DNA from 2 places in the Methylophaga sp. UBA2513 genome. Region 2 is predicted to be linked to the other one. Evidence: predicted binding sites of a transcription regulator. Region 2 holds the regulator's gene; the other holds the start of a gene.
The links. The regulator PhoB, encoded in region 2, activates phosphate uptake and scavenging genes when phosphate is short. The targets are predictions, from matches to a motif close to GNNTGTCATAAAACTGTCANAT.
Positions count from the first base shown of each region.

Region 1: pstS (phosphate ABC transporter substrate-binding protein PstS) is a predicted target of PhoB. The motif match lies at 5,062-5,083, and genes of this name have one in related genera.

Region 1 covers NZ_DDNT01000006.1:113,808-129,856, forward strand. Annotated here, with positions in the region: gene B3V56_RS02345 (hypothetical protein) at 65-364, shown strand; gene B3V56_RS02350 (hypothetical protein) at 365-1,081, opposite strand; gene pstB (phosphate ABC transporter ATP-binding protein PstB) at 1,096-1,917, opposite strand; gene pstA (phosphate ABC transporter permease PstA) at 1,938-2,843, opposite strand; gene pstC (phosphate ABC transporter permease subunit PstC) at 2,840-3,817, opposite strand; gene pstS (phosphate ABC transporter substrate-binding protein PstS) at 3,941-4,999, opposite strand; gene B3V56_RS02375 (hypothetical protein) at 5,495-5,707, opposite strand; gene azu (azurin) at 6,064-6,513, shown strand; gene napH (quinol dehydrogenase ferredoxin subunit NapH) at 6,589-7,434, opposite strand; gene napG (ferredoxin-type protein NapG) at 7,437-8,120, opposite strand; gene B3V56_RS02395 (hypothetical protein) at 8,150-8,467, opposite strand; gene mauG (tryptophan tryptophylquinone biosynthesis enzyme MauG) at 8,518-9,522, opposite strand; gene mauA (methylamine dehydrogenase (amicyanin) small subunit) at 9,547-10,113, opposite strand; gene mauD (methylamine dehydrogenase accessory protein MauD) at 10,159-10,791, opposite strand; gene B3V56_RS02415 (MauE/DoxX family redox-associated membrane protein) at 10,815-11,363, opposite strand; gene mauB (methylamine dehydrogenase (amicyanin) large subunit) at 11,367-12,545, opposite strand; gene B3V56_RS02425 (methylamine utilization protein MauF) at 12,602-13,453, opposite strand; gene B3V56_RS02430 (helix-turn-helix domain-containing protein) at 13,994-14,998, shown strand; gene tatA (Sec-independent protein translocase subunit TatA) at 15,063-15,275, shown strand; gene tatB (Sec-independent protein translocase protein TatB) at 15,293-15,673, shown strand; gene tatC (twin-arginine translocase subunit TatC) at 15,666-16,049, shown strand, end outside.
Region 2 covers NZ_DDNT01000015.1:98,232-114,280, reverse strand. Annotated here, with positions in the region: gene accC (acetyl-CoA carboxylase biotin carboxylase subunit) at 1-1,105, opposite strand, end outside; gene accB (acetyl-CoA carboxylase biotin carboxyl carrier protein) at 1,169-1,630, opposite strand; gene aroQ (type II 3-dehydroquinate dehydratase) at 1,653-2,090, opposite strand; gene dsbD (protein-disulfide reductase DsbD) at 2,224-4,050, opposite strand; gene B3V56_RS09765 (inorganic phosphate transporter) at 4,191-5,837, shown strand; gene phoB (phosphate regulon transcriptional regulator PhoB) at 6,025-6,720, shown strand; gene phoR (phosphate regulon sensor histidine kinase PhoR) at 6,733-8,022, shown strand; gene B3V56_RS09750 (PstS family phosphate ABC transporter substrate-binding protein) at 8,166-9,122, shown strand; gene B3V56_RS09745 (ABC transporter permease subunit) at 9,259-11,529, shown strand; gene pstA (phosphate ABC transporter permease PstA) at 11,541-13,214, shown strand; gene pstB (phosphate ABC transporter ATP-binding protein PstB) at 13,218-14,060, shown strand; gene phoU (phosphate signaling complex protein PhoU) at 14,082-14,804, shown strand; gene ppx (exopolyphosphatase) at 14,908-16,049, shown strand, end outside.

The sequences.
Region 1 (16,049 bases), on a different contig from region 2:
GGTGTGAGTGCTTTTTTCTACATAACTGTTTGCCCAGAGACAACTTCATTTAAAGAGTGCTGAGATGAGTGACAAAGATTCTGAAGGAATGGTTGTGGAGTTTACGCCTCTGGAAAAAATCGAAGAACTCTATAATGAGTTGCTTGGATGGTATGGTGAGGCTGATAGCAAAGAACTTAGAGTGGCAGCCAAGTTATTATTAGTTGCTTTGGAAAAGTTTGCTATTCATGGTGGTAATCAGTGGCATGACTTGGTCAGTGAATATATCGATATTCTTCGTAAAGATCCGGAGAAGTTTCAGAGAATTATTGAATCCAATCGCGGTGAATTAAAAGAAAAAACGTCTACGACCCGTTATCACTAGCTAATTTTTCAAAAAAGATTGTCTTTTTTGCTCGTCTTTCAGCAGCTTGGCAAATTTACGTGTTTGTTTTGGCAGATAAATAAAATCGTCGACTAATGATTTCTTACGACGTTTTTTGGTCAGTTCAGCAGGCTCGAAAAAATGTCTGGCATTCTCGTAAGACAACACAAACGGTTGATAGCCTTCATGCATCAATAAATAACTCATGATGAGCGAACCTGTACGATGATTGCCTTCCAGAAACAGCTGGGGCTGACTCAGTATATTAGTGAATAAACCGGCCGTTCGCTTCCAAATATTGGTATGTTGATTGAGTGCCAACCAGTCCATAAGCTGACCAATACCACCATTACGTGCTGCGTAGAAGTGGGCCTTTGTTGCTTCAAATTGATGCTGCGATTCTTCTTCAGATATTGATGAAGTGTGATAAAGCACTATGTGATTAAGTTCTAACAGTAAATGTGAATTACCCATGGCGAAAAGATCAATGCCATTCGCCAGATAAAAATCTATCTTGGCGTAGCCGGCAACAATATTTTCAATCACTTCATTAGAGGGGGGTGTTCTTTGTACGGTGAGGGTTTTATTAATCTTATCAAAGTGTTTTTGAGTATCAAGCAGACGTGATCTGACAGCGCTAATATTGAGTCGAGCAATATTGCCTGTCAGATCATGTTGTGTCGCACTGTGAACAGCATTAAGTGATGATGAACCCATAATAATGGTTTAGATTAACTAAACTCACCTCGCACATACTGTTTGGTTAATAACTGTTGAGGATCTTCAAAAATCTTTTTGGTATCGTCCATTTCTACTAGATAGCCAGTACGACCACCTTGTGAAATATCCACACCCAGAAACGCTGTTGTATCAGCCACACGCATGGCTTGTTGCATATTATGTGTGACTAAAGCCACGCTGTAGTGTTGTTTCAGTTCTACCATCAACTCTTCGATCTGACGTGTTGCAATCGGGTCTAGAGCTGAACAAGGTTCATCCATTAATAACACATCAGGTTCTGTGGCAATGGCTCTGGCAATACACAAACGTTGTTGCTGACCACCTGATAAAGATAATCCGCTGTTTTTTAATTTATCTTTAACATCATTCCAGATAGCCGCACGTTTTAGTGCTTTTACGACCATCTCTTCTTCATCGCCTTTATAGCCATTCAGTCTCAGACCAAAGGCAACATTATCGTAAATGCTCATAGAAAAAGGATTAGGTAACTGGAACACCATGCCGATATAACGTCTGACGATGACCGCATCGACCTTTTTGCTGTAGATATCATGTTTGTGATATTGGATATGACCTTCAAAACGGAAGGAGTCGATCAGATCATTCATACGATTCATGCTGCGTAGAACGGTACTTTTACCGCAACCTGATGGACCAATAAAGCCGGTGACTTTATTTTTCTCAATAGGAATGGTGGTGTCTCTGACCGCTCTGAAGTCGCCATAGTAGATATTTTTTACATGGCAATCTAAAACCACAGGGCCTTTTGGGACGTACTTTTCAGCAATAAATTCAGCGGTATCGGTTTGCATATTCATAGGTTTTCCTTACGTTATTCTTTAAATTTCGATCTGCCGACAACGCGGGCCAGAATATTGAAAAAGAGGACGAGTATTACAAGTACCAGAGAGGCTGCCCAAGCAAGCTCAATCTGATTCTCAAACGGCATGCCGGAGAAGTTGTAAATCAAAATGGATAAAGAGGCTGTTGGCTCTGCCAGTTCAGCCATGTAGTAATTACTAAACAAGGCAGTAAACAGTAACGGAGCTGACTCACCAGCGGCACCCGCTACAGCCAATATCACACCGGTCAAAATGCCGGGTAATGCTGTAGGTAAAACCACTTTTAATATGACTTGTGTACGCGTACACCCCATACCAAACGCGGCATCTTTCATTTTTTGTGGTACTTGTTTCATGGCTTCTTCTGCTGCCAAAGTCACCGTAGGCAACATCAGAACAGCTAAGGCCACACCACCTGCCCAGGCAGAGTAAGTCCCTGTTGTGATAACGATAACGGCATAAACAAAAACACCCGCCAGGATTGAAGGAAAGCCCGTCAATACTTTGGCTAAAAAGCGTGAGATGGTTGCTATTTTGCTGGAAGGATTAAGTATCGATAAATACAGTGCTGCCATAATGCCAATAGGAATACTGATGGCCGAGGCAATACCCACCATGGTTAATGTACCGACAATGGCATTACCAAAGCCACCACCCATTTCAAAACCAGCGGGTGGCAGGGCGGTAATCGCTTCCATATCCAGTCTGGCGCCACCTTGTACGAGTAGCATATAAATCACTGAAAATAGAGGGATACTGGCTAGAACAGCTAACAACCAAACTAAGGATGTCAGAAAGTAGTTTTTTAATGCCCTGACTTCAAAAATATTTTTTTCTAGAGCCGGTAACTGAATTCTTGGTGGCAATACCTGCTCTTCTAATTGTATTTGACTCATTTTTTACCCTCAAACTTACGCATGGTGTATTGCTGTACTGCCAAACCGACAACGTTGACCATAAAGGTGATGACCAGTAGAACCAGCGCGGCATACATTAAAGCCTGTATTTCGATTTCACCTGCTTCAGGGAAAGTAGAAGCAAGAAGTGACGCTAAGGTATTGGCCGGAGCAAACAGTGAAACATCGATATTGTTGACGTTACCAATCAACATGGCGAGCGCCATGGTTTCACCAAGAGCGCGACCGAATCCAAGCACTAAACCAGCCAAAATGCCGGAAGAGGCTGTAGGGAGCATTACTTTTAAAATGACTTCCCACTTGGTAGCGCCCATACCGTAAGCGGCTTCTTTCACTTTGTAGGGGATACGGCGGAAAGCATCTGCAGAAATCGCTGCTACGGTAGGTAAAATCATAATAGCGAGTACCAATGCCGCAGGAGCAAGACCTGGACCACTCAACTCTGTGCCAAATAGGGGAAACCAGCCTAAGGTGTCATGTAACCACTCAGCGCCAGGTCTTATCAATGGAATCAGTACATAAATGCCCCATAAACCATAAACAACAGAGGGGATAGCTGCTAACAATTCGATGACGGTTCTGAAAATCATTTCGAACTTAGCGTGTACAAATCCTTGAGTCAGGAAGATCGCTATTGAAACACCTAATAAACCACCCAGAAGTAAAGCTAAGAGCGAACTATATAATGTGCCCCAAATTTCAGGTAACACACCAAACACCCCTTGGTTGGTATCCCATGTAGTACCAGTAATAAAGCCAAGGCCATGTGTTTTGATGGCCGGTAATGCCTGTGAACCTAATTCAAAAACGATATAGGCAACCAAAAGGACAATCGATAGGGCGCAAAAATAAGCAAAAGAACGAAATACCGAGTCTTTTAAGTAATCCGTCGATGATGGCGGAGCAGACAGTGTTTTATCACTGCTGGCTTCTTTAAATGGATCGTAAACCATGTGCGTTCCTATCAATTATTCATTCGTGTTTTTAAACATGTTTTATGGCGTGTAAAAACAGAGAAAATGCTGCAAGGACTTTCCAGCCTTGCAGCATTTTTATCTGAGTTTTCAACGATGTGATTACTTGATCATTTTCGCTGCGTTGCGAACTTTCTCAACCACGTTTTCTGGTAGTGGGATATAACCCATTGCTTCAGATGATTCTTGACCTGTTGTTACCATGTATTCGATTAAGTCACGTAAAGCTTTTGCTTTATCATCTTCTTGATCTTTGTAGACCAACAACCATGTGAACGAGGCGATTGGGTAAGCATCTTCACCAGCAGGGTCAGTAGACCAAGCACGTAAATCAGGTACATCACTACCTGGTAAATTACCTTCTGGGAACGTTGTTGTTGCTAATGCAGCAGCACCTGTTTCACCACCGGCTTCAACGAATTTACCTTTTTGGTTTTCAAGAATAGCGGTTGGCATTTTGGTTAATTTTGCAAAGCCATATTCAATGTAACCAATTGAACCAGGCGTTTGTTTGATAGTCGCTGTCACACCATCATTTTTTGGCGCTTTGACGATTAATGCAGAAGAAGGCCAGTTAGGTGATTTAGCTGCACCGATAGTTTCTTTAAATTCTGCATTGATGGCAGACAAGTGGTTGGTGTAAACATAACTTGTACCACTTGAGTCAGAGCGAACGACTACAGTGATTTTTTCGTCAGGTAATTTAACACCTGGGTTGGCTGCTTGGATTTTTGGGTCATTCCATTGAGTGATTTTGCCCATGAAAATGGCTGGGTAAACATCACGTGGCAGTTTTAATTCTTTAACACCTTCCAGGTTGTAAGACAGAACCACTTCACCGGCTGTCATTGGTAACAGAATCGCACCTTTTTTGACTTGCTCGATTTCGCTGTCTTTCATCGCCGCGTCACTTGCTGCAAAGTCAACTGTTTCATTGATGAAATCACGAATACCTGCGCCACTACCTTTAGATTGGTAATCTACACGCACACCATCAGTTTGCTTGCTGTAATCTTTAAACCATTTGTTATAAAGAGGGGCTGGAAAACTGGCACCAGAACCGTTCAACTTCAGTTCGGCATGTGCAGCAGTTGATGACATCGCACCAACAAGGGCAGTGATAAGAAAAACTGACTTTGCATTTTTTGCAAATAGTTTCATAGAAACTCCTGACTAGTTAATTAAGCAATAAAAATCTTTAACTCGAACAGAGTATCGGTCTTAAGTTAAAGATTTATGACAAAAGCAAATTTAGTCAGAATTTTTTATATCAGTAGAAGGTTGTATCTAATAATTTATATTAAAATCAATTATCTATAGATCTTTTTGCTTATTAATAATGTATCAATGTCAGTTTTTTTAATTCGTCTCTTTTCACAAAATGGATAAATTAAAGTGACATTATGACTAAATAGAGCGTCATTATTAGGGACTCTATAGTCTTAATAGCAGTATTGTTACTTCTACTGAATTGCAAACATAAGTAATCTGAAGGCAATCCAGACAAAGCCAATAGTTGTAATAATAAAGCTCAATGCTGAGAATATTTTCCAGATAGTTTTATTCCAGAAATCGATATCAAAAGCGGCAATCACAAAAATGGTTGGGTTAGTGAATCCGCCAATGGCGAAACAAAGACAGGCGAACTTTGATAACTCAATATCGGCCCCAGTCGCAGCGCCATAAAAAACCTAAGCTGAATAATGCCATGAGTGCATAATCTACGTGAGCCCTGATCATGGTTTTGTAATCGACTAAAAAGTCGCCGTCTATCCCTTTGATGGGAAACCATCTGGCAAATGTCATTAACCATGCCGATAGAATCAATGCTGCAATCATAGCAACAGCACCTATTAATAAAACATTCATTTCTCTCTCCTTTGTATTGGAGAGCATATTAAAAATGATTACATAGCTGGCAGCAGCTGATAATTACCCCAGATTTTCAGGTAAATAGCCCATTATCTCTACATAGCGGTTAGTCGCATGCGATTGGAGCTTTGTGTCGCTAGAGGAGCGGAGGGGAGTTTAGTAGAAAAAGTAGCACCATTAGCTCTCTCAATTTGAACGTCGAAAATAGTTTTGTTTCGGCTTTTATGATGGTGGGATTCAAACATTCGCTAAGAAACATGACATGACTCGAACAATGCCCATTTTTGCTACTGAGATATAAACGCTGCCATTAAACTTATTGCTCACATTGTGATTTTTTTCATGGAGTTAATATGCGTTTTTCTTATTTTTTTATTCCTTTAGCATTTGCCTTACCTAACTTAGCAAGTGCCAATACTTGTGAAGTAGAAATTACTGCGGGTGATTCATGGTCATACAACACTAAGACAATCACTGTGCCATCTGATTGTGATGAATTTACTGTCAATTTCACGCATACAGGTAAGCTATCTAAAGATGGGCTTGGTCATAACTGGGTATTAGCCAAGACTTCAGATGTGAATGCCATTGCTCAAGCCGGTGCACCAGAAGGGCTCGAAAATGATTTCCTTCCAAAGGATGATGAGCGTGTGCTCGCATTCACACCGATCATCGGTGGCGGTGAAAGTGCCTCAACAACCTTTAAAACGAGTGTGTTAAATAAAAATGAGGACTATAGCTTTTTCTGCTCATTCCCTGGTCACACATTTATGATGCGCGGCACCGTGAAACAAGCAGAATAAAAATACCTTTCAGCTTCCTCTTGTATCCCCTGTTATAAAGGTGTGGTGGTTTGCCGCCCACCTTTATCTTTTTATTTAATCGTCAGCTTTTCTATTCGCCATCCCCACTAAGTCAATTTTCATTGACAGTACTCCCTCGCTACATTCATCAAGACAAGCACCGCAACGAGTACAATCACTTGAAGTAACGGATAAGGCTTGTTTGGACACTACGGGAGCCAGTACATGTGGTTCAGGACAAACAGCAACGCAACGTGAACAGCCACTGGTATCACAGCTTTCTGTCGGTGTGGATGTCACTTTGAGTCGACCATAGCGTCCTAAAATGCCATAGAAAGCACCTACTGGGCACAGATGGCCGCACCAGGCACGACGACTGACAAATAAATCAAACAAAAACAAAGCGCCTAGCAGCATCGCCCCACTTAAAGAAAACCATATTAACTCTCGCTGGAATCGTGTAATAGGGTTCACTATTTCCCACGCCAAGGTCCCGCCTAAAAAAGAAAGCACCAGAGATAAGGCTAAGATCCAGAGTCGTAAATGACGCGATAAATTCATATTGCCTTTAACATTGAGACGTTTACGTAACCAATAGGCTAAATCAGTCAGTAAGTTGATGGGACATACCCAGCTACAGTAAAGACGACCGGCAAAGAAGGCATAAAATCCTCCGACCAGTATCGCCCCCATAAGCGCGGGCAAGGCAATAGGGGAACCTGCAAAAAAAGACTGGAGAAGAATAAAAGGATCGGTCAGTTTGAGTTGTTCAAACCAGAGACTAGACGATAAATTGCCATCAGCAATCTTGCCATAACCCGGTATTGCAACAATAAAGGCAAGTAAAATGGAGATTTGTACGATACGGCGCGTCAACAACCAGCGATGCCGATAGAGACCACGCTTCAGACGATGTAACATACTTAGCTCCTCCCAACGGCATTCCTGCCAGACAAGCCTAAGCCCAGTTCGCGTGGAAGTACGCGAATTGCTGCTTCAGACAAGACACAATGTTTTTCACAGGTGCCGCATCCAGTACAGATGTCTGAATGCACGGTAGGAATCATCAATTTTCCTGCCTCAGTCTGGATAGGTTCAATGGTGATGGCTTCATCACGAATGGGGCAAACTCGCCAGCAAATACTACAGGTCAAACCTTTGTAATTGAGGCAGGTTTCATGGTCAACAAGTACAGCGACGCCCATATCCGCTTTTTTTATATCGGTCATATGACGATCAAGTGCACCGGTTGGGCAGGCCTTGGCACAGGGAATATCGGTGCACATCCGGCACGGTTCTTCTCTGGCTACAAAATAAGGCGTGCCTTGTGGAGCAGGGTCAGCCCAACTGGCTAACTTCAGAATATCGTAGGGGCAGTCTTCAACACATAAGCCACATCGTATACATGATGAGTCGAAGTCCAGATCCGGCAATGCGCCTGGTGGGCGAAGCGCTTCTGCAGCGCGTGCTGGACGGGATAGAATCATGGATTGTCCAATGATGGTACCCACCAGTACCACTCCAAAACGTTTGAATAGATGACGAAAGGTTTCCCGTTTTCCGGGATCGTCTAATTGATGGTTAGTGTCTCGTTGATTTTCTGCCATTAGTACCTCCAGCAGATAAACAGCAAATATCAGGGAGCTACCGTCATTTCGGCTCTGATAACCGGATGTATCCAGCATTGCAAAAGGTAATCACCGGCTGCTGGAATAGTCAAGCTGACGGTTTCTCCCGGAAGCTGTACGCCTAAGTTCACCACTTTGCCATCGGGGTAGGTGACATAAATACTGTGTGCGATATTCGCTTTGTTATGAATCAGTAGTTTGTCATTGACTTGCGGGGTAAAGTGCCATTCATCGAAATCGTGATGGGTCAGCGATAACTCTCGAATAATCTGTTCTGAGTCGCTTGCTTGTTCGGCACTGGCAACGGGTAGAATGAGCGTACTCATAATGCAAGCTATAGTCATGAGCCAAAGTGTTACTTGTCTGTTCACGTATGCTACTCCTCGGGTAATTCGGGTGGAGAAAGTGCTAATGGACCACCATTTAAGGTTTTCAAAAAGGCAATCAGATCGGCTTTTTGTTGTTCAGTTAGTTCAAATGGCGACATTTCTTTAGACAGGCTGGGACGTTTGAGACCACCGTCTTCATAATGTTTGATCACTTGCTCCAGATTGGTCATGGAACCATCATGCATAAAAGGTCCGTTTTCTGGCAGATCACGTAAGGTCGGGGTTTTAAAAGCATGCTGCATAATCGTCACCTCGACAGGGATGGTATTGCCACGACCCAGATCCGGGCTATCCAGCCCAATGTCATGGAAACTATCATCAGTAAAACGCCATGACTTATGACAAGCGGCGCACTGGGCTTTATTGTTAAATACTTGAAAACCACGTTGAGCACTGACACTGATAGCTTCATCATCACCTTCTACCCAACGATCAAAGCTTGAAACATTGGAGACCAAGGTACGTTGAAAAGTCGCTAATGCCATCGCAATGCGCTGTGTAGTGATTTCTGCATCACCATAGGCAGACTCAAATAAGGGGCGATAACCTTTAATTTCACCTAGTCGCTGAACTAATTCATCCATGTTGTAGTTCATTTCGTGTGGCGTGGTGATGGGAAGCACTGCCTGCGCTTCCAGTGAGTTGGCTCGGCCATCCCACATTAATGCTTTAAGCCAGGCGCTGTTCATGACAGTGGGCGTTCGTCTCGGCTGCTCAAGTTCTTCCGAACCCAGCGGCACAACGCGGCCATCGCTCCAGCGATGATCCGGTGAGTGGCAGGTCGCACAGGACATACCTTTATCTCGGGACAAACGCGGGTCAAAAAACAGGGCTTTACCCAGCGTTGTTTTTTCTATAGTAAGCGGGTTGGAGTCCGGCGCCGGAATGGCCTCGGGACGTTGATAATCACTCCGCTTGATTGTGTCATCAGCCAAACTGGCATGCACGGAAAATACCGTGCATGCCAACATGACGAGGATTCTGATCTTCATGATGTAAGAATGCCTCAGGCCAACTTAGCTGGCTTTACCAACGACTGGTGAGATGGTGCAGTGATAGGTCATATCATCATTTTCTGCACCGAAGCACCATACGATGTCGTTGGAGAACTCAGGACGGTAAACCGGCAGTTCACCTTCTGTGTTCAGACACGCACATTGACCACAGGTTTGCTTACCACAGCAGTCACGGTAAGCGATCAGGTAAGTCTGACCGTCACCCGGGTTGTAACAGCTGGCCACCCATGAGCTCGGTGACAGGCTGGTGCCCGGAGGACAGGAAGTCAGCGTACCACCACAGCAGTCACAGACGTTCCCGTCGATAGAACAGTGCCGCCAGTAGTCACAGGCTTGTGGATCCTGATCCTGTGGTTGCCAACCTGCTCTGGCCGCATCCAGGTCACTGGCGTCAGCGGCGTGGGCGCTGTTCAGACGACCACGGCGATCAACTGGCAGCAAGGGAAGCAGTGTCGCACCTACCAGGAAGCCACCCAGTTTACCCACGAAGCCACGACGACCGGTTTTGTTTGCGGTACGACGGCTCAGTTTCTCAATAGCAGCGTCAAATCCTAATTTCTTTGTCATTTGCCTTCTCCGTTATGTTTTTTGGTTCTACTCTCAAATCAATGATTAGTGCAGTTGCTCGCCCACTGTCACTTCCTTGGCAGTAGAGCTGTCTTTGAGGTAGCTCTGCAGTGAAGCGTGACCCAGTCGTACGGTTTCAAACAGGCTTTCAACATGCTCACGTGTGTTGCACAGACCTTTGCCTTTTATCACGCCATCGGCATCCAGCAGTACACCGTAAGGGACTTTGGAAACCTGGTAGCGCATGCCAATTTCTGGTGAGTTCACGTAATACTCATTTTTCAGTGGGTGGTTGCTCAGGAACTCACGGTGTTCAGCAGCCGTACCGTCACTGATCAGAATGACATCTGCGCCTTCACTTGCTGCGACATCACGAATAATTGGCAGCAGCTTGGCACAAACAGGGCAGGAAGGACCGGTGAACATCAACAGGCTTGGACGTCCAGGCGTGATAGCGCGACCGACCAGCAAGTCTTTTTCATCGGTGAAGGTTTTCACGTTGAACACAGGTGATTTGTCACCAATATCGGGTCCGTGATCGACCATCATGGCACCCAGTGGTGCTGACCGTTCGTGTAGCAGACCAATTTGGCGAATAACACCTACCATAAGTGCAGCCAGAGCCAGAAAAGCTGCCCAAAGCAACACATTTGAAGCAATAAGAATATCGAAACTCATTGTAAATTTTCCTTACTAAAAAATTAAGTTCTTGATTCACGGGAATTTGGCAATCCCACCATCACATCTGCAGCTATATAAAGCATGGCCAGCAGTGCTGCTGAGGCCATACCAATCAGCCACGATGCGAGGGAGATATTGGCTATTTCCAGTGAACTAAAAGCGATGTAGATGCTGACGCCGGCAAGAAAGAGCGCACGCAGCACATGGAACATGCCGATTCGGCTCCGACTGGTCGGACGTCTTACACAACCGCAGTCAATATGGGTTCGGCCCCTGCCGACATTGATGGCCAATGCCAGCGAGAACATCACGAACAGTCCCACTGCTACCCAGGCAGCTATTTCACGTACAGGCGGCACCATCAAAGCGACGGCACATGCCAGTTCAATCCAAGGCAGAAGCTTGGCTACCGGTTTAACCAGAAAGCCCGGCAACAAACGGTAGTTGTCGACCACACCCTGGAACTCGTCAGGGCTACGCAACTTGGAAATGGCTGCTACCGCCAGTACCAGCCCCACAAAAAGTGTGGCCAGTACTGACAGGGCAGGATCGTTAGTAAGCCAGTTCATGTCTTACTCGCTATCCTGAGGCAGGGTGAGAATGTGCGGATAGCGGCCGAGTCCTGCCGTTTCGCCGATTTTCTTACCTGTCTTAGCATCAAAGGTGTACAGAGTCTGTTCGTTAGCGGATAAGGCGAACAGATACGGTTTGTCGTCCTGGCTGACAGCAATGGAATCGATTTCATGGTTCAGTTCCATCTTGCGCAGGCGTTCACCGGTATCGGCGTCGACTACAAACACGTAACGGCTTGGTGTTTTGTGGGTGAATTCACCACGCTGATCTGCCAGCAGGTACAGTTCATTACTGTCGTTATGAACAGTGACCAGCTGCCAGCCACCTGGACGCCATCTGTCTGCTTTCTCTTCTTCAGTGAAGACTTCGATAGGCTCCTTGAATTCAGCGCCATCAGCAGTCAGGGTTGCCCGATAGATACGGCCTTCGTAATCCGGCCATACCAGACGGTTAGTGACATCCGAGTAGTAAGGCTCATTGACCAGATAACTGTCTTCCGGATGGAACACTTCGCTGTGAGTCTGAGTGGAATTACCCTCATCGTCGTAATTGATTTTCAGCATTGAACCGTCACGGCAGTGCATATACACGTTCTGTTCCGGTGCCGGGAACAGGTGGTAACAGTCCGGGGTATCCATCATTTTGACGAACTTGTTTTGTTCCAGATCAACCAGACCCACTGCCGGTATCGGTGAAAACTGCTGGAACATCATGTGCTTGTCATCAGTGCTCAGCGTTGCCATGTGGGTAAAAACAGCGGTCAGGAAGCGACCTTCAGGGATATCAATGTCTGCTGTCACATCGTGAGTCTGTGTATCAAAGACTTCGATGTAATCATCACGGTTACCCCGGGCGATGCGGTCATACCAGGTGTTAGCAATCGCCATGAAGTTACCCTGGTCACCGAGCAGCACATGAGGCAGCTTACCGGCATCAGACATACCCAGGATCTTGTTGTTGTTACCGTCGATGGTGAACACCTGAGAGGTCATCTGGAAATGGCCAGGGTCAGTGACATAAACACGCTTTGAGTCACTGGCTGGGGCAACTTCAATGGTCTGTTGTTCAACAGCAATATCAGCTAGTGCTGGATAAGTGGTAGCCATCAGCGCTGCCGTAGCAATGCCCCCTGCTAGACTTTTTTGTCGCAGCTTTGATTTAAGGTTAAATAGTGTCATATCTTCTCCAAACTATTTTGGTTTATTATGAGTTAAGGATGAGGTCTCACCTGTGTTTACAGCGATAACATGGTTAATGCGGCTGCACCGATTGACAGCAGAAGAAACCCATCCAGTTCAACAGCACGTTCCTGCCATTTCGCTAGCCAAGCTTGAACGGACTGGTTGGAAATAGGCAGAAAGTTCACCGCAACAGGCAGACAGCGCCCGATGTTGAAGATGGCGATGATAGTGATTGCTGTAGTGACATCAGCACTCAGCAACGCAGCACCGGTCACGATGTAGAGGATCGGTGTCTGTACGTAAGTCAGGTAGTTCATCCCCAGCGCATAGCCATAAAGCAGGCCAATTGTTGAGGAGCGAAAACGAAAACGAGCATCATGTGGAACCTGAGCTCGACGCTGTGGGTAGGGCATTTTTAGAAAGCCAAGTTGATGTGCCCCATAACCAATTGCTAGTATCGCCAGTCCCATTATCATATGACTGAAAGCTAACTGTTCGAATAAGAAAGCACCCACTAAACCTAGTGCACCACCCAACATGAGTGCACCGATGGCATAGCCAATCGCATGAGTAATGAAGGTGGGGGTCCAGCGAGCGACTGAACCAAAAGAATATTTCCCGGCTGGTCGCAGCAGGCTCAGGCTTGAGTACCCACATGGAGACCAAGTGGATAACAGGCCACCAACAAAAGTTAAAACGAAAAACATTGCCGTCAGCATCGATGACGCTTGTGTATTCAGTGCAATGCCTGTTGCAACACCTATGGTTATTGCCGATAACATAATGGCAAATCGCTGTCCTGATGATTTTGACTCAGAAAAACTAATCGCATCAGGCACACATGTTGAGCTGTTCTCAACAGTCGATGTCTGGCTATAATCACCAGCGTGTGTATCTGCTCTCACTCTCTACCTCCTCGGACCTGCCGGTCACTTGTTGTTGATGAAATAATTTCGTAACAACTATAGCCAGAGGGAAATCCCTGCCGTATCAAAAACTGGCATTGAAGTATCAGAATGGGGATAACTACTATTGATGTTGCCGATTCTTGCTAGTCAAACGCTATTTCAATTGAAACTTTGTGTTAACGGCATAACACAGTGAGGATGTTATCTAACATGTGAGTGGATGAGTGATGATTGGGCTAACTGTCTGTTTTACCTTCGATAGTCTGTCATCTGCTCAATTCTTCGCTCATGCCATGATGGTTCATCGATGGTCTGAGTGATGATACTGGTCCTCTCCCTACAGCCATGATCAAACTCAGTTCATTATTCAGACTGACATATTGCCGATTTCTACTATTAGCTATCCCAGAAAAGGCCTATTATCGTAAGTGCCAGTTATCAACCTGATAAAAATAATAAGACAGGTAAACCAATATATTCTTAATAAAAATAATAAGTTATGGTTTGTTTGATGGCTTGGTTCCGAGGGAGAGAAATATGAATCAAGAAAAGATATGGGTAGATGACGACCTAGCTAAAATTGAAATAAAAGCAGTACGCTCTAAATTAACTGATGTCTTAGAGCAAGCAGCAGCTTTGCCAATGTGGTCACAAGATTACACGCAACTAGATAAAGGGCAGTTTTCAGGTACGGTGACCAGTGTTGCTTGTCAGGGAGTACAGATCTTTCGTGAAGCGATGAATCGTTCTGTGGATGAGCTTGCCAGTCCACCACCAGGCAGTTATGTGATTGGATTACCAACTATTGTTGAGGGTGAGGCTTTATGGTGTGGCAGTAAGCTAGACAAAAATTCGCTGATTACTCTGGATAAAAATGATGAACTCTTATTCAGGACTTCACATTCGTCTGAAATCAATGTTGCCGTCATTGCTGAGCAAAGGCTAGAGGAATATGCAGAAAGAGTAGAAAAGGTGGATCTTCGCCCCATTATGGATAGGGCAAATCCAGTAGAGGCGCTTCCTCCTGCTATACAAAGCCGTTTGTTGGCAATCTTATACATCGGCACAGAGCATATGGCGAAAAATCTTGATGATGGCACCAGTCATCCAAACAGTTGGCGACACTTTGAAGATACCGTTTTCAGTGTGTGTGTGCAGGCACTGTCAGCGGTCAGCAACAACAACGGCCGACGACATGAGTACAGAGTACATCGCTATATCGTCAAAAGTGTACGTGAGCTCACGCTAGCCCAGCATTGTGATCCCATTACCATTGGTGAAATTTGTACCACTCTGAATATTAGTCGCCGGACATTGAACCATGCTTTTCAGCAAGTGCTTGGCATCACTCCTGTTGCTTATATGCGAAATATTCGTCTTCACAAGATTCGGGCTGAGCTTCAATACAAGTCGGAGCAAATCAGTAATATCGCCTGTGTGGCATCGCATTGGGGGTTTTGGCATATGAGTTTGTTCGCACGTTATTACCGTGAGCTATTCGGGGAGTGTCCGAGTGAGACACTGGAGCGATCACGGCTTTGATTACGTACGCCCAATCATAATTATAGAAACTTAGTATATCCACATCATTTAAGGAGACAGTTAAATGGGGTCTTTTAGTATTTGGCATTGGCTCGTTGTTCTGGCGGTTGTAGCGCTTGTTTTTGGCACCAAAAAATTACGGAATTTAGGTGGAGATTTGGGCGGTGCTGTCAAAGGATTTAAACAAGCGATGAGTGAAGAGCAAGACATCAGTGTTATCGATCATGCTGTCAATCAAACTGACAGTGTGAATAACAAAGCCAGGCATAAACAGTAACACCAGCGTATTTGACTATGTTTAATATCGCCTTCCCCGAGCTTATCGTCATTCTATTGGTATCGCTGGTTGTTATTGGTCCCGATAAACTTCCAAAGGTAGCGCAGACTCTAGGTGTGATGGTGGGGCGTATTCAACGGTTTATGACGGCTGTTAAAGACGATATCGATCAAGAAATGAGATCTGACGATCTTTTACGGTTGCAGGAAGAGCTAAAACAACAAAAAGAAGGCTTGAATGATGAGCTTCGTAAAGGCATGCAGCCGGTTGCCGAAGTGATTCGCCGCTCTGAAACGCCTGCTTCAGAAACAGCCAGGGAAAACCCTAGTGCTACAACAACCAAAGTCGCTGAGCATAAAAAAAGTGTGACCCAACAGAAGGAATCGCTAAGTGAGTAGTAAAGAAGAATTTTTCAGTCACTTGTTAGAACTTCGACAACGATTGCTGAAAATTGTGGCTGGGATTTTCTTCATCATGCTCGCATTATTTCCCTTTGCAAATGATATTTATCAGTTTTTGGCAACCCCTTTACTACAAGCTTTGCCAGCAGGGGGACAAATGATTGCCACTGAAGTGACTACCCCTTTCTTTGTTCCTCTCAAGGTGGTGATGTTAGCCGCCTTTATCATTTCATCTCCCTATACGCTTTACCAGATCTGGGCTTTCATCGCGCCTGGTTTGTATAGCAATGAGCGCCATCTTATTGCACCTTTAGTCATCACCAGTGTTTTTCTATTTATTTGTGGGATGGCTTTTGCTTTTTTCTTGGTCTTT
Region 2 (16,049 bases):
AATCCATACGGATGCCGGCACCGCCTGGTGCATGATACGAGGTTATTTGTCCCGGGCTAGGCATAAATGTACGAGGATCTTCCGCATTGATACGACATTCAATGGCATGACCGCGCATGACAATGTCTTCTTGTTTAATAGAGAGTGGTTCACCTGCCGCAATACGGATTTGCTGTACCAGTAAGTCAACATCCGTTACGCGTTCAGTGACCGGATGTTCTACCTGGATGCGGGTATTCATCTCGATGAAATAGAATTCACCATCCTGGTAGAGAAACTCAAAGGTACCTGCACCACGGTAACCAATACGTACACAGGCTTCCGCACAGATCTTACCCATGCGGTCACGCATTTCTGGGGTGATACCAGGAGCAGGTGCTTCCTCGACCACTTTTTGATGGCGACGTTGCATTGAGCAGTCACGTTCACCTAAGTGGATAGCATTACCATGTTGATCGGCAAGTACCTGAAATTCAATATGGCGAGGGTTTTCCAGGAATTTCTCCATATAAACCATACCATTACCAAAGGCCGCTTTCGCTTCACTACGAGTTAATGCAATGGCGTTAAGTAAATGTGCTTCGCTGTGAACTTCACGCATACCGCGACCACCGCCACCGCCAGCGGCTTTGATTATGATGGGATAGCCTATTTCACGAGCCAGACGTAAGTTGGTTTCATCGTCATTGCCAAGCGGACCATCAGAGCCTGGTACACAAGGCACGCCAGCTTCTTTCATGGCTTTGATTGCTGACACTTTATCGCCCATTAAACGGATAGTTTCAGCACGTGGACCAATAAAAATAAAGCCGCTTTCTTCAACACGCTCTGCAAAGTCAGCATTTTCAGATAAGAAGCCATAACCTGGATGGATAGCGGTGGCATCAGTGATTTCTGCAGCACTAATTAAAGCTGGAATGTTCAGGTAGCTTTCATTTGACGGGGCAGGGCCAATACATACTGTTTCATCTGCCAGTAAAACGTGTTTTAAGTCACGGTCAACAGTTGAGTGAACCGCCACTGTTTTAATACCGAGTTCCCAACAGGCCCGCAAAATACGCAAGGCGATCTCGCCTCGGTTAGCAATAACAATTTTATCGATCATAATTTGGTTTAATCCACAATTCAGAGTGAGCAATAGCTATTTAACGAATAGCCCGCGTTACTGTTATTCGATAATGACTAGTGGCTCATCAAACTCAACAGGATCACCATTTTCAACCAGAATAGCTTTTACTGTGCCACTGCGATCAGCTTCGATTTGATTGAACATTTTCATCGCTTCAATAATGCAGATGACATCGCCAGCCGAAACGGATTGTCCGACTTCAACAAAAGGCGCAGCTTCCGGCGAAGATGAGCGATAAAACGTACCGACCATAGGTGAACGCACGGCATTGGCTTCATTTACAGCGCTGCTTGTTTCTGCAACAGCTGGCGCGGCTGCTGGTGCTGCTGGTGCGGGAGCCGGAGCGGCATAGTGTGTCGGTGCTGGCGTGCTGTAAGAAATAGCAGCTGAATGTTGATTACGACTAATGCGTACAGACTCTTCACCTTCTGAAATTTCAATTTCAGATACGTCAGATTCCTGAATCAAATCAATCAGTTTTTTAATTTTACGAATGTCCATGCTAAAACCTTATATTTAGTCGTTATGAGTTTAGTTGTTTGATTGCGGCAGCCAAAGCTAATTCATAGCCTTGAGTGCCGAGCCCGCAAATCACACCGACTGCTATATCTGACAGGTAGGAGTGATGGCGGAATGTCTCGCGCGCGTGAATATTAGAAATGTGTACTTCGATGAAAGGAATTTTGACCGCAGATAATGCATCACGTAAAGCCACGCTGGTGTGTGTGAATGCCGCTGGATTAATGATGATAAAGTCAGCCTTCCCTTGAACTGCATGAATTTTATTAATCAGTTCGTGTTCTGCATTGGATTGAAAAAAATCGAGTTGATGTGAAGCTGTTTTTGCGATGACATCCAGGCGTTGGTGAACATCGGCCAGCGTATCTGCACCATAATGTTCGGGCTCGCGTGTCCCAAGCAGATTGAGATTGGGGCCGTTAAGCACAACAATATTCGCCATTACGATCCTTCAATTAAGGGTCAAAGATAATAGGCGGAATTGTGCACCAGCAGACTGATGATGTCCAGTTTGTCGAAATAAAAAGCGGCTTTTTGTTGCTATTTTCGCCGAAAAGACGGCTTTCTGAGCATTTCTATGGTTGACTCGCCATTTGGCGAATATGGTCTAAAAAGGTGTCGGCTTTCACAAAGCCAACAAGTCGGTGTTGTGACAGTTCTTGGCCTGTTTTATCGAAAAACAGCATGGTGGGAGGTCCAAACACACGCAGTGCTTTGAGCATTTCTTGATGCACTTGTGTATTTTCTGTCATATCCAGTTGCAGTAATGTGTAGCCTTTCATTGCTGCAAGCACGTCAGGATCTTGGAATGTTGTTCTTTCCATGGTTTTGCATTCCGTACACCAGTCAGCATAAAAGTCCAGCATTATGGGTTGTGTTGTGGATGCGAGACGTTGGTTAAGCTCGTCGAGATCAGCAATTTGAGTAAAAGCAAGGTGCTGAGTTTCTGCTGATTTGCCTGAGCTACTGACTATGCCGTGAAGAGGTTGCCAAACGTTTTGACTACCACTTGCACCGCCTACCATAAGTAATGTGCCATATATAAAGAGTATTAAGCCCAGTCCTTTATTAAGCTTGTTGAAATCTGTTGCATCGATATCAAGTCGGTTAAATGCACCAAGATAGACAGCTGAAACGATCAATAAGCCTCCCCATAAGCTCATGGTCAGCCAGCCGGGAATGATCCGTTCCAGCATCCAGATAGCTAAACCGAGCAGCAGTACACCAAAAATTGATTTGATAAAGAGCATCCAGTTACCGGCTTTGGGTAAGAGCTTACCAGCAGAAGTACCGATAATCAGAAGTGGTATACCCATGCCGATACTGAGCGAGAACAAGGCGAGACCCCCGAGAACAGGATCAGCATGCTGTCCGATAAAAATTAAGGTACCGGCTAATGGCGGAGCCAGGCAGGGACCAACAATCAAGCCCGACAATAAGCCCATTACAGCCACGCCCATCAATTTGCCACCTTGTTGTTTGTGACTAAGTTGATGTAAGCGATGCTGTACTGAGTGAGGAAGTTGCAGTTCGTATAAACCAAACATGGATAAAGCGAGGACAACAAATAGCGCACTAAAGGCGCTGATAATCCATGGGTTTTGGAACATCGCTTGTAAATTTTCACCCAACAAGCCTGTCACGACACCAGCGATTGTATAAGTGACAGACATGGCCAACACATACACTAATGATAAGGTGAAGGCTCTGCGTGTAGTGATATGCTCTCCCTCACCGACAATGATGCTGGATAAGATTGGGATCATTGGGAAAATGCAGGGTGTAAATGCCAGTAGCAGACCCAGACCGATAAAACCAAGGATGATTTGCCCCAGATTTTCCTGCTCGAGTTTTTGAGCGATACGGTCTTGCTCGGTAAGTTGGCTGGCAGCAGGCGGGTTGATACCTTGAATATCTTGTTCTACAGCGCCACTTATGGCGGGTAAAGCCAGGTCAATTTGTTGCTCTGAAGGCGGATAACAGATGCCAAATTTTTCAGAGCATCCCTGGAAATGGGCCTTCAAGGTGAAGGTCACGGCTTCCTCAGGTCGTTGCTTTATCGGAATAACGAGGGATACGTCGTGATGGTAAACTTCGACCAGACCAAAGGTCTCATCCTGTTTGTTTTCTCCTGCAGGAAAACGGATGTTGCCAAGCTTTATCTTGTCATTGCCGATGACATCAAACTGTAGTTTATCGCGATATAGGTAGTTACCCTCCAGCACCTTCCAATGCACCAGAATACTATTGGCATCATTCACTTCTGCTCGAAATTGAAACGCCTCTTCTACAAGCGGTGGTACATCGTCGTTGTTACTTAAACCTAGACCATCAAAAAGGCTGCTGCGCGCATGTGCATTAAAAACAGTTAACAGAAGTATAAAAAATAAAAATTTTTTCATCAGTCTCAAATGCTTGTCAGAAGGTTGTATAACTAGACAATCATAGCAGGCAATAGTTACATCAGTCTTGTTTGGGGTATGCCTTGTGTCACATTGCTGTAATAATTGCGCCGTTTTGGGTCGTTAAAAACGGAATCATCGTGGAAATCAAAGACATCCATAAAATTGAAAAACAGGCTTATAAAAAGAGTCATGGCGAATTAACCAGAATCGGCATGGCCCTTTTTTTTATGGTGGCCGTATTAGGGTATAGCTTCATCACCAGTGGTGGTGTGCCTAATAATCTTTTTCTGGCGATAGCCACTGTTTTTGGCGCCTATATGGCCATGAATATTGGTGCTAATGACGTAGCCAATAATGTGGGCCCTGCGGTCGGTTCCAAAGCATTGACGATGAGCGGCGCTATCATTATCGCGATGATCTTCGAGGCAAGTGGTGCCATCATCGCTGGTGGCGATGTGGTTTCTACGATTAAAAACGGCATCATCGATATCGATAAGTTTGGTCAGCAGAGTGACACCTTTATCTGGGCCATGATGGCAGCCTTATTAGCGGCTGCACTTTGGTTGAATATGGCGACTTTTGCTCGGGCGCCAGTCTCCACCACACACTCCATTGTCGGTGGGGTAATGGGGGCAGGTATTGCTGCCGCTGGATTTGAGATAGTGAACTGGGGCACGATGGGCGCCATTGTAGGATCGTGGATCATATCCCCTGTGATCGGTGGTGTCGTTGCTGCTGCCTTCTTATTTGCCATCAAAAAAACCATTATTTTTCAAGATAATAAAATAGCTGCATCACTGAAATGGGTGCCCGTTTATGTCTCGATAATGGCATGGGCTTTTGTGACGTATTTGGTGTTAAAAGGGCTGAAGCATATATGGCCGAAATTCTTAACCCTAATCAATGACTGGTTCTTCACCGTAGAAATCGTTGACAAACCAACTATGCTGCAAGCATCAACCATCGGCTTGATTGTGGCGATTATTTCATTTTTTCTAGTCAAAGCCTCGTTGCGCCGTCGTTTGCCGAAATTAAACAATGATCGTGAAAGCATCAATATCCTGTTTACTATTCCGCTGATTTTTGCCGCAGCCTTATTGAGCTTTGCGCATGGTGCGAATGACGTTGCGAATGCGATTGGCCCGCTTGCGGCTATCCATGATGCCGTAATGACAGGAGGCATTAATGCTAAAGCCGGTATACCTTTTTGGGTAATGGCCGTAGGTGCTTTTGGTATTGCACTTGGCTTGGGACTCTATGGCCCGAGATTGATTCGCACAGTAGGCGGCGAAATCACTGAGCTCGATCAAATGCGTGCCTTTTCAATCGCCATGGCTGCTGCCATCACAGTGATTATTGCCAGCCAGCTTGGCTTACCGGTCAGCTCTACACATATTGCTATTGGTGGTGTGTTTGGGGTCGGTTTTTTACGAGAATGGATGGACAAATCGAGTAGTTTAAAGCAGGAAATTGAGCGAGATAAACAAGAAATACAGGAAGAGAAGCGTTTATTGAGTGCCTTACGTAGCGAGCTCAATATGCTTTTGGATAAAAAACAAAAATCAGCCGCAGACTACCAGCGCATTACGCAGTTATACAGCTCGATTGATCGTGAAAAAGATACGCTGAAAAAAGCGAAGAAAGTGCTGAAGAAAGAAAAGAAAAGCTTATATGTCAAACGTGACATTGTCAGAAAAATTATTACAGCTTGGTTAATTACGGTGCCAGCGGCAGCTGTTTTATCGGCGTCATTATTTTATATGATCAAAGGAATTATGAATTAAAACAGGGATGTATGTTCTGACATAAAACTGTCATATAGCCACAGCTTCTGTTAAGAATCTGTGGCTTTTTTTGTTTTTTGATGGGTTTAATCCGTTGTTATGACAATAAAAATCACGCTTGTTACTAAAATGTCATAATTCAGCGGTAAGATAGTTATTAATTATCGAAGCAAATAGTTGGACGAATATTATGGCTACAAGCGTATTAGTGGTTGAAGATGATGCTGCCATCAGAGATATGTTGTCGTTTACCCTTAAGCAAGCAGGTCTAAGTTGTGTCTCAGTAGGTGATGCCGAGTCAGGTCTGGATGTCTTAAAAAATGATCAACCGGACATGATTTTATTGGATTGGATGTTACCCGGCATTGATGGCATAGAATTTATTCGTCGATTGCGTGCAAATGAGTTCCTGGCGAATATTCCAGTCATTATGCTTACCGCTAAAGGTGAAAGTGAAGATATGGTCAAAGGCCTGGCGGTAGGGGCTGATGATTACGTCAACAAACCTTTTTCTCCCCCTGAGTTGATTGCTCGCATCAAAGCGGTCTTGCGTCGTTGCCTGCCACCTGAAAATGAAGATGCTCAGAAGTTACAGTTTGCGAATTTGGTACTGGATACAAAAAGTCACCGGGTGACGGTAGATGATGTGCGTGTTGAGTTAGGCCCAACTGAGTTTCGTTTACTGCACTTTTTTATGAAAAACCCTGAACGCGCGTATGGCCGATCACAGTTACTCGATTACGTTTGGGGCGATACGGTATACATTGAAGAACGCACAGTCGATGTCCATATTCGCCGGTTACGTAAAGCGCTGGAACCAACGGGGCATGACCAGTTTATCCAGACTGTCAGAGGTGTTGGCTATCGTTTTTCAGTCGATTAAGCGACCTGAATCATGCAATGGGATAATTGGCGACTGCTAACGCTTGTCAGTCTGGCAGGTTTTGTTGGACTTTTGTTTGGTCAAATGATGGCTTTTATGTTTGTGGCCTCTTTGGCTTATGCTTTGTGGCTGCAACATAATTGGTACAAGCTCTGGTATTGGTTGCAAAAACCTAAAAAGCGGCGCTCCCCCAGCGCGGAAGGCGTCATTGATGATGTGTGTCGTCAAATAGAACAAATGCGCCAACAAAACAGCAATCGTAAGAAAAAAATGACCGACTACCTCAAGCGGTTTCAGTCGGCTACCGCTGCCTTACCAGATGGTATTGTTGTGTTGGGAGAGTATGGCGAGGTGGATTGGGCTAATCAGGCCGCCCGGGAATTGTTGGGTGTGCGCTGGCCGCGCGATAATCATGTCAGGATTAATAATCTGATTCGCGAGCCTGCTTTTCAACAGCTTCTGGAAAATCATATTCATCTGGGCGGCACAGCAACAGTCAAATCACCCCTAAATGAAGATATTCAACTAGAGGTGAAATTAGTCAACTACATGGGATCAGGCCGATTATTGATTGCTCGTGATATCACGCAAACCATCAAGCTACAGCGAATGCGGCGTGACTTTGTTGCCAATGTATCGCATGAACTAAAAACCCCGTTAACGGTATTACGTGGATATTTGGAAGCATTCACTGAAGACACTGACCCAGAACAGTGGAAGATGGCCCTCCCTGCTATGCGCCAGCAGAGTGAGCGCATGCATATGATGATCAAAGATTTATTGGTACTGTCGCAACTGGAAACAGGGGAGAAGTCCTTACGCAGAGTGCCAACGGATGTTGAAAAATTACTGCATTCAATTATCGAAGATGCCAAAGCATTGGAGCACTTTCATGACCATCAATTTAGCCTTAACCTAGAAACTGATAAATGGCTTGTGTGTGATTTAGGTGAAGTACGCAGCGCAGTATCAAATCTGGTCTTCAATGCTGTGAAATACACGCCAGCAGGATGCTTAGTGGCGCTGAGTTGGCGTGAAACTGACAATGGTGTGTGCATTGAAGTAACTGATGAAGGTGAAGGGATTGCTGCGCATCATCTGGAGCGATTAACAGAACGATTCTATCGTGTTGATAAAGGTAGAAGTAGTGACGCCGGTGGCACAGGACTTGGGCTTGCCATAGTAAAACATGTGCTTCAGCGGCACGGTGCCAAGCTCATCATCAACAGCGAGCTAGGTAAGGGCAGCAGTTTTAAGTGCTGTTTTCCTGAAACATCTGCAGTGGAGAAAATTCCGGTCTAAGTGTCTGGCAAGTAAACAAAATTGCTGTTGTAACATGGTTGTCATATTACTTTCATATGCTTGTCACACGAAAAACTCATACTACCTAGCGCTTACGTTAATAACGTTGCTTTTTTTCTTTTAATCTTTGGGAGTTGAACACTATGTTCAAGAAAAACCTTGCTCTGCTAGGTGCTGCAATGACAATGGCTTTCTCGCCGCTGACATTTGCGGGCGATGTCGATCCTGCTTTACCTGACTATGAAAAAGTGAGTGGTATTTCAGGCAGCTTGTCGAGTGTTGGTTCAGACACGTTAGCGAATCTGATGACCATGTGGGCTGAAGAGTTCAAACGTGAATATCCAAATGTCAGTATTCAAATTCAGGCTGCGGGCTCTTCAACTGCGCCTCCTGCATTGACTGAAGGCACATCTAACTTTGGTCCAATGAGCCGCAAAATGAAAGACAAAGAAGACGCGGCTTTTGAAGCAAAATATGGTTATAAAGCAACGCCAATTCGTGTGGCTATTGACGCGCTTGCTGTGTATGTACACAAAGATAACCCAATCGATGGTCTGACTATTCCACAAGTGGATGCGATTTTCTCTGCAACACGTACATGTGGTTATTCAGAAGACATCACTAACTGGAGTCAGTTAGGTCAGGATTTAGGTAATATTCAGCTATATGGTCGTAACTCAGTTTCTGGTACTTACGGTTACTTTAAAGATCACGCCCTTTGTAAAGGTGACTACAAAAACAGTGTGAATGAACAACCAGGTTCGGCTTCTGTTGTTCAAGGCGTGACTAAATCACTGAACGGTATCGGTTACTCTGGTATCGGTTATAAAACGTCTGGCGTTAAAGCATTGGCATTAGCGAAAAAAGAAGGCGGTGAAATGATTCCGGCTACATTAGATAACGCAGCGAATGGTTCATACCCGCTTTCACGTTACCTGTATGTTTACATCAATAAAGCGCCTAACAAACCATTAGCGCCGATTGATCGTGAATTCGTTAAAATGATTCTGTCTAAAGTGGGTCAAAAAGTGGTCGTCAAAGATGGCTATATTCCACTTCCAGATGCTGTTGTTGAAAAAGAATTGCAAAAGCTGCAATAAAAACAAGCATTTGCTAAGACGAGAGAAGCGCCCCGTTTTTACGGGGCGTTTTTTCTAAATTTATCGCTAAATACACTCCAAATCAGTATGTTTAGCAATGAAGAAAGCAAAAAATAAACTTAAGTGGTATGGCTAGATGCAAGAACAAACCGTCGAGAATAGTGTATTACCAGCGCCTGGCTCCAAAGTAGCAAAGCGCCGCCGTGCCTGGCGTGAAACCAAAGACCGCGTAGCTAAATATGGCGTGGCGGTAGGTGGTATTTCGGTCATCCTCGCTATTGTGCTGATTTTCTTCTATCTACTTTATGTTGTGATGCCGTTATTCCAAGGTGCTAGCCTCAACACCGAAGCCACCTATCACAGCGATACTAAGCCGCCCGTGTTTTTATCTTTGAATGAATACAACACAGTCGCCATGGCAGTTAATGATGATGGTGGTGTCCGTTTTTTTGAAGCACAAAACGGCAATACGATGAACGAGGTCACCTTACCTCTGCAAGGAAAAGCAATCAGTAGTGTCAGTGCTGGTGCAGCCACTACCGGAGTGTTTAGTTATGGCTTTGCTGATGGCCATGCTTTAGTGTTCAAAGAGCGTTATAAGGTCACGTATCCAACCGGAACCCAGCGAGTGATTGTGCCTGAAATCACTTTTCCGCTCGGTGAAAAACATCTCCTCATAGATGATCAAGGTCAGGCAATTGATTTACTTTCCGTTCAGAGTTACGAAGATAAAACGACTTTTGCAGCTTACACTGAAGACAAACGCTTAGTTTTAAAACGTTTCGAAAAAGAAGCTAATTTTCTTGATGACACACAGTTCACTATCATGGAGAAAAAGCACGAGCTTGTCGTAGAAGGCGCTAGTCAGTTGACTAACGTTAAGCTCGATATAGATCAGCGTGAACTTTACTTGGTGGATGATAAAGGGTTTGTTTATTACTACGACGTACAAAACCTGGATAAGCCTCGACTGATTCAGAAAATCAAAGCCGTACCGACCGGGGTTGATATTACTAGCTTTGAATTTCTGACAGGTGGCATTTCAGTATTGATAGGACGTAGTGACGGTCAGATTGATCAATGGTTTCCTGTCAGGGATAAAGACAATAACTACACCTTACACAATGTTCGGAGTTTTGCTGAACAAAACAGTCCGATTATTGCCATCGCACCGGAACAGGCCCGAAAAGGTTTTGTCACGCTGGATGAAAGCGGTCACTTAGGCATTTACCACACCACGGCTCATCGCACGCTATTGGTTGAACCATACGTCGATAATAATGCCGTTATTGCTTTATCACCACGGGCCAATGGGCTTATCAGCTTCACTGATAAAGGTGATGTCAGGTTGCTGGATATTGATAACGAACACCCTGATATCTCATGGCATTCCTTATGGGAGAAAGTCTGGTATGAAAGCCGTGATAAACCAGAATATATTTGGCAATCCTCTTCGGCCAGTAATGACTTCGAACCTAAATTCAGTTTAACGCCGTTAACCTTTGGCACCATTAAGGCTGCTTTCTACGCGATGCTGGTGGCAGTGCCTCTCGCTATCATGGGCGCTATTTTCACTGCCTATTTCATGTCGCCCCGGATGCGCAGCTTTGTGAAACCTACCATTGAAATTATGGAGGCATTGCCAACCGTTATTTTAGGGTTTTTGGCGGGGCTCTGGTTGGCACCATTGGTTGAAGATCAATTACCGGGTGTCTTTACGTTACTGTTTATGTTGCCCGTCATGATTATTCTCACTGCCTGGGGCTGGACGAAACTTCCCAAGCGCTGGCGTGAGCGTATCCCGGATGGTTGGGAGCCTGCGATCTTAATTCCTATCGTGCTGCTGGTGGGGTATGTCTCGATGGCATCGAGTGGCGCAATTGAATTGTGGTTATTTGATGGCAATATGCCGCAGTTCCTGAATGAGATGGGCATTGATTATGACCAACGAAATTCATTAGTAGTGGGCCTCGTGATGGGGTTTGCAGTGATTCCAACCATCTTTTCGATTACAGAAGACGCTATTTTTGGCGTGCCGAAACATCTGACCATTGGTTCTTTAGCGTTGGGTGCAACGCCATGGCAAACCATGACGCGTGTGGTGCTGCTGACCGCCAGCCCTGGTATTTTCTCAGCGGTGATGATCGGTCTGGGGCGTGCTGTAGGTGAAACCATGATTGTGTTGATGGCCACCGGTAACACACCGATTATGGACTTTAATATTTTCGAGGGTTTCAGAGCGTTATCAGCCAATATTGCTGTAGAAATGCCCGAAGCAGAAGTCGCCAGCTCGCATTACCGGGTTCTGTTCCTGGCGGCATTAGTGTTGTTTTTAGCAACGTTTATTCTTAATACCGTTGCTGAAATTGTGCGTCAGCGTTTACGTAATAAATACAGTTCGCTGTAGTAGGAAATAGAATGAAACAACGTTCTTCAATGAAAATCTGGTTTGATAGCGGTAAGCCCTGGGTCTGGTTAAACGCCGGTGCTGTCAGTATCAGTCTGCTCATGGTAGTGGGGTTAATTGGCCTTATCGCCGTGCGTGGATTAAGTCATTTCTGGCCTGCAGATATTGTTGAGCTGACTTATGTGGAACCCGGTGAAAAAAAAGTCATGCTGATAGGGGAGCGGGTTGATCATGAAACTGTGCCGGCAGCGCGGTTAGCACTATCTGGTGTGCATTTACCCGAAGGCCAGGAAACCGCTAACCGTACTTTATTAAAAATCGGCAACCGTGACTTTTTTGGGCTCGACTTTCGCTGGATTAACGATCCCTGGATAGCTGATACACAAAAACCTGCGGGACTGATGTCGATAGAACGCCGCGAGTGGGGTAATTTCTATGGCTACCTCGTGAATGTGAAGCAGCAAGGTGAAGTGGTCGCGGAGGGGGAACAAGCGTGGGATGAGTTTCAGACCCGACTGGCACGCAGCAATGCTTTATTTAGCAAGATAAAAGAGATTGAAAAATCGGAGATTGGCAAAATCAATCATGGTCTTGAAGAGCTACGGATTGATGAACGACGTCTGGAACTGAATGAGGTTGAAAAAGGTAGCGCGCCTTATTTAGAGATAGAAGAAGAGCGCCAACAGCTCAATGCACGCTATGCAAAAATCCGTGTGGAGCTGGATGAACTCTATTCAGGACTGAACCGGGATCAGATTACTGTCAGGATTGCTGATGGTCGTGAAGCGGACATTCCCATGGCAAAAATTGTTCAGGCCTATAAACCCAACGCCATGACAACACTACAAAAATTGGGACAATATTTCCACAATGCTTGGGAGTTTGTGTCTGGTGAACCTCGTGAGGCCAATACAGAAGGCGGTATTTTTCCGGCTATTTTTGGCACCGTCATGATGGTGATGATTATGTCGGTATTAGTCACACCGTTTGGCGTCGTTGCCGCTGTTTATCTGAAGGAATATGCCAGACAGGGCGCAGTGGTTCGACTCATTCGTATTGCTGTGAATAATCTCGCCGGCGTGCCGTCCATTGTTTACGGTGTATTCGGTTTAGGCTTTTTTGTCTATTTTATCGGTGGCAGCGTGGATGAGCTTTTCTTCCAGGCAAAACTGCCTTCACCCACATTTGGCTCGCCTGGCTTATTATGGGCGTCGCTGACTTTAGCCATCTTGACTGTACCGGTGGTGATTGTGGCGACAGAAGAAGGCTTGTCACGTATTCCAAGAGCGATTCGTGAGGGCAGTCTGGCACTCGGTGCGACCAAAGCTGAGACCTTATGGCGAACGGTATTACCTATGGCTGCACCAGCCATGATGACCGGATTGATTTTAGCCGTAGCGCGAGCAGCAGGTGAAGTGGCACCATTAATGATGGTGGGCGTAGTCAAACTGGCGCCGTCATTAGCGATTGATAATATTGCGCCCTACCTGCATTTAGATCGTCAGTTCATGCATTTGGGGTTCCATATTTACGATGTGGGTTTCCAAAGCCCTAACGTTGAGGCCGCCAGACCGTTGGTGTATGCCACAGCCTTTTTATTGGTACTGATAATTGTTGTGCTGAACCTGGCAGCGATTGGCATTCGCAATCGTCTGCGAGAAACTTATAAAGCAAGTGAGAGTTAAACGATGGAAGCAGTGAAAGAGCAGAAAAACGTATCACGAGGTATTGATATTGAATCGATGCAACGCGGTCCTCGTGTGACCTTGGACAATGAAACACTGTGCCTGGAAGTGAAAGATTTCAATCTGTTTTATGGTGATAAGCAGGCATTGCATAACATCAATATGCAGATTCCAAAGAACCGTGTCACCGCGTTTATCGGACCAAGTGGTTGTGGTAAGTCTACCTTGTTACGCTGTTTTAACCGTATGAATGACTTGATTGAATCTGTACGGATGGAGGGGCAGTTATTACTGGATAATATGGAAATTAATTCACCCTCAGTGAATGTGGCAGATTTGCGCCGTCAGGTCGGTATGGTGTTTCAAAAACCCAATCCATTTCCTAAATCGATTTATGAAAATGTGGCGTATGGCCTCAGACTGCAAGGCGTAAATGATCGTTCTACCCTGGATAAGGTGGTCGAAAAATCATTAAAAGGGGCGGCGCTTTGGGACGAAGTCAAAGATCGTCTGCATGAGTCAGCAATGGGCATGTCTGGTGGTCAGCAACAACGTCTGGTTATAGCCCGCGCGATTGCCATTGAGCCCGAGGTTTTATTATTGGACGAACCTGCGTCGGCACTGGATCCTCTCTCCACCTTGAAGATCGAAGAATTAATATACGAGCTCAAGGAGAAGTATACGATTGTGATCGTGACCCATAATATGCAACAGGCAGCACGTGTTTCAGATTACACCGCATTTATGTATATGGGCGAATTAATTGAGTTTGGTGCCACGGATGAGCTCTTTACCAACCCAAGTAAAAAACAAACAGAAGATTATATTACCGGCCGTTATGGTTAATCGGCGCTGAGGAGAGAAGACATGGTTACAACTACTTCCCAACATATTTCGCAACAGTTCGAGAATGAGTTACAGGATATCCGTTCTCGCGTGTTAGCGATGGGCGGTCTAGTCGAGCAGCAAGTTCATAGTGCAATGGAAGCATTAATTAAAGGTGATGCCGATATCGCTCGTGAAGTGATTGCCAATGACGAAGACGTCAATTTAATGGAAGTGAGCATTGATGAAGAGTGCATTCAGATTATTGCACTTCGTCAGCCAACGGCAGGGGATTTACGCCTGGTATCAGGCATATTGAAAACTATTACCGATTTAGAACGTATTGGGGATGAGTCTGTACGTATTGCCAAAATGGCACTGAATCTGTCTGAAAAGGATCGCCCGAAGCATAACTACCGCGAACTGCAAGCGATGGGTAACCATGTGCGTGGCATGCTGCGTGATGCATTAGATGCCTTTGCGCGATTTGATGTCGATATGGCGCTTCGTGTAGCCAAAGAAGACCGTGAAGTCGATGCAGAATATGAAGCCATTCTTCGTCAGCTCATGACCTATATGATGGAAGATAATCGTGCCGTGACGCGGGTCATTGATATGATGTGGTCTGCGCGCTCGTTGGAACGCATTGGCGATCACGCGAATAACATCTGTGAACACATCATTTATTTGGTAGAAGGTAAGGATGTGCGTCACTTAAGTATTGAAAAAGCCGAACAAGTGATTAAAGGCCAAGTTATTGAATAAAAATCGATGGTTCTTATCGCTTTTTCAAAAGGCCCGGCTGCATTTGAGACCGGGCTTTTTTTATGAAAAAAACGATTTAACATTGTCCACCAGCAATCAGCTAGTGCAGAATAAACCTAAAAATGAACTGACAGGTGCTATGCAAGAAACAAATCAAGATGTGCTGGCGGCCGTTGATCTGGGCTCCAACAGCTTTCATATGATCATTGCCCGAATGCGTGATGGTCACTTTCAGGTGGTGGATAGATTGCGGGAGATGGTTCAGCTTCGTGCTGGACTGGATAAACATCATTACCTTTCGCTCGAGGCACAGGAACGTGCCATCGCTTGTTTAGAACGCTTTGGTGAACGCATTAGAGACCTGCCCTATGGCAGTGTCAGGGTCGTGGGTACCAATACGCTTCGTATTGCTCACAATTCACGCCGCTTTTTACGTCAGGCACGTCTCGCATTAGGTCATCCTATTGAAATTATCACCGGTGAAGAAGAAGCGCGTCTGATTTATCTTGGCGTGGCTCATTCGCTGGCTTTTGATGATAGTCGCCGCTTAGTGATGGATATTGGTGGAGGAAGCACAGAGTTTATTATCGGTGATGGGTTTAAAGGCCTGATGCGAGAAAGTCTGGAAATGGGCTGTGTCAGCTTTTCACAAAAGTTTTTTGCTGATGGCAAAACCACAGCAACGCAAATGCAGCATGCCATGCTCGCGGCAGCGAGACGCATTCGCTACATTCAGCGCCCTTATCGTCAAGCAGGTTGGCAAGAAGCGATTGGTGCATCCGGTACGATTCGCACAGTCGCTAATATTTGTAAGGAACAAGGCTGGGCGGACGATGGCATCATTACATCCAAGGCTTTGGAAAAGATGGTGAATCATCTTATCGAAGCTGGCAGTGTTGAAGAGGCGAAATTACAAGGATTATCAGAAGAACGAAATAATGTGATTGCCGGCGGCTTATGTGTGTTGGCTGCAGCTTTTGAGCGGCTTGGTATTGAAAAAATGATCGTATCGGATGGCGCTCTCAGAGAAGGGCTATTATATGACTTGCTCGGTCGTATTCAGCATGATGATGAGCGTGACCGCACGGTGTTGGCATTGATGCGACGTTATCATGTCGATGAAGCCCATGCAGAACGCGTTGCGGTCATGGCAACACAGCTTTATGAACAAGTCGCCCATGACTGGGAACTGGATCATGATGAGTTATTGCACCGCCTACAATGGGCCTGCAAATTACATGAAGT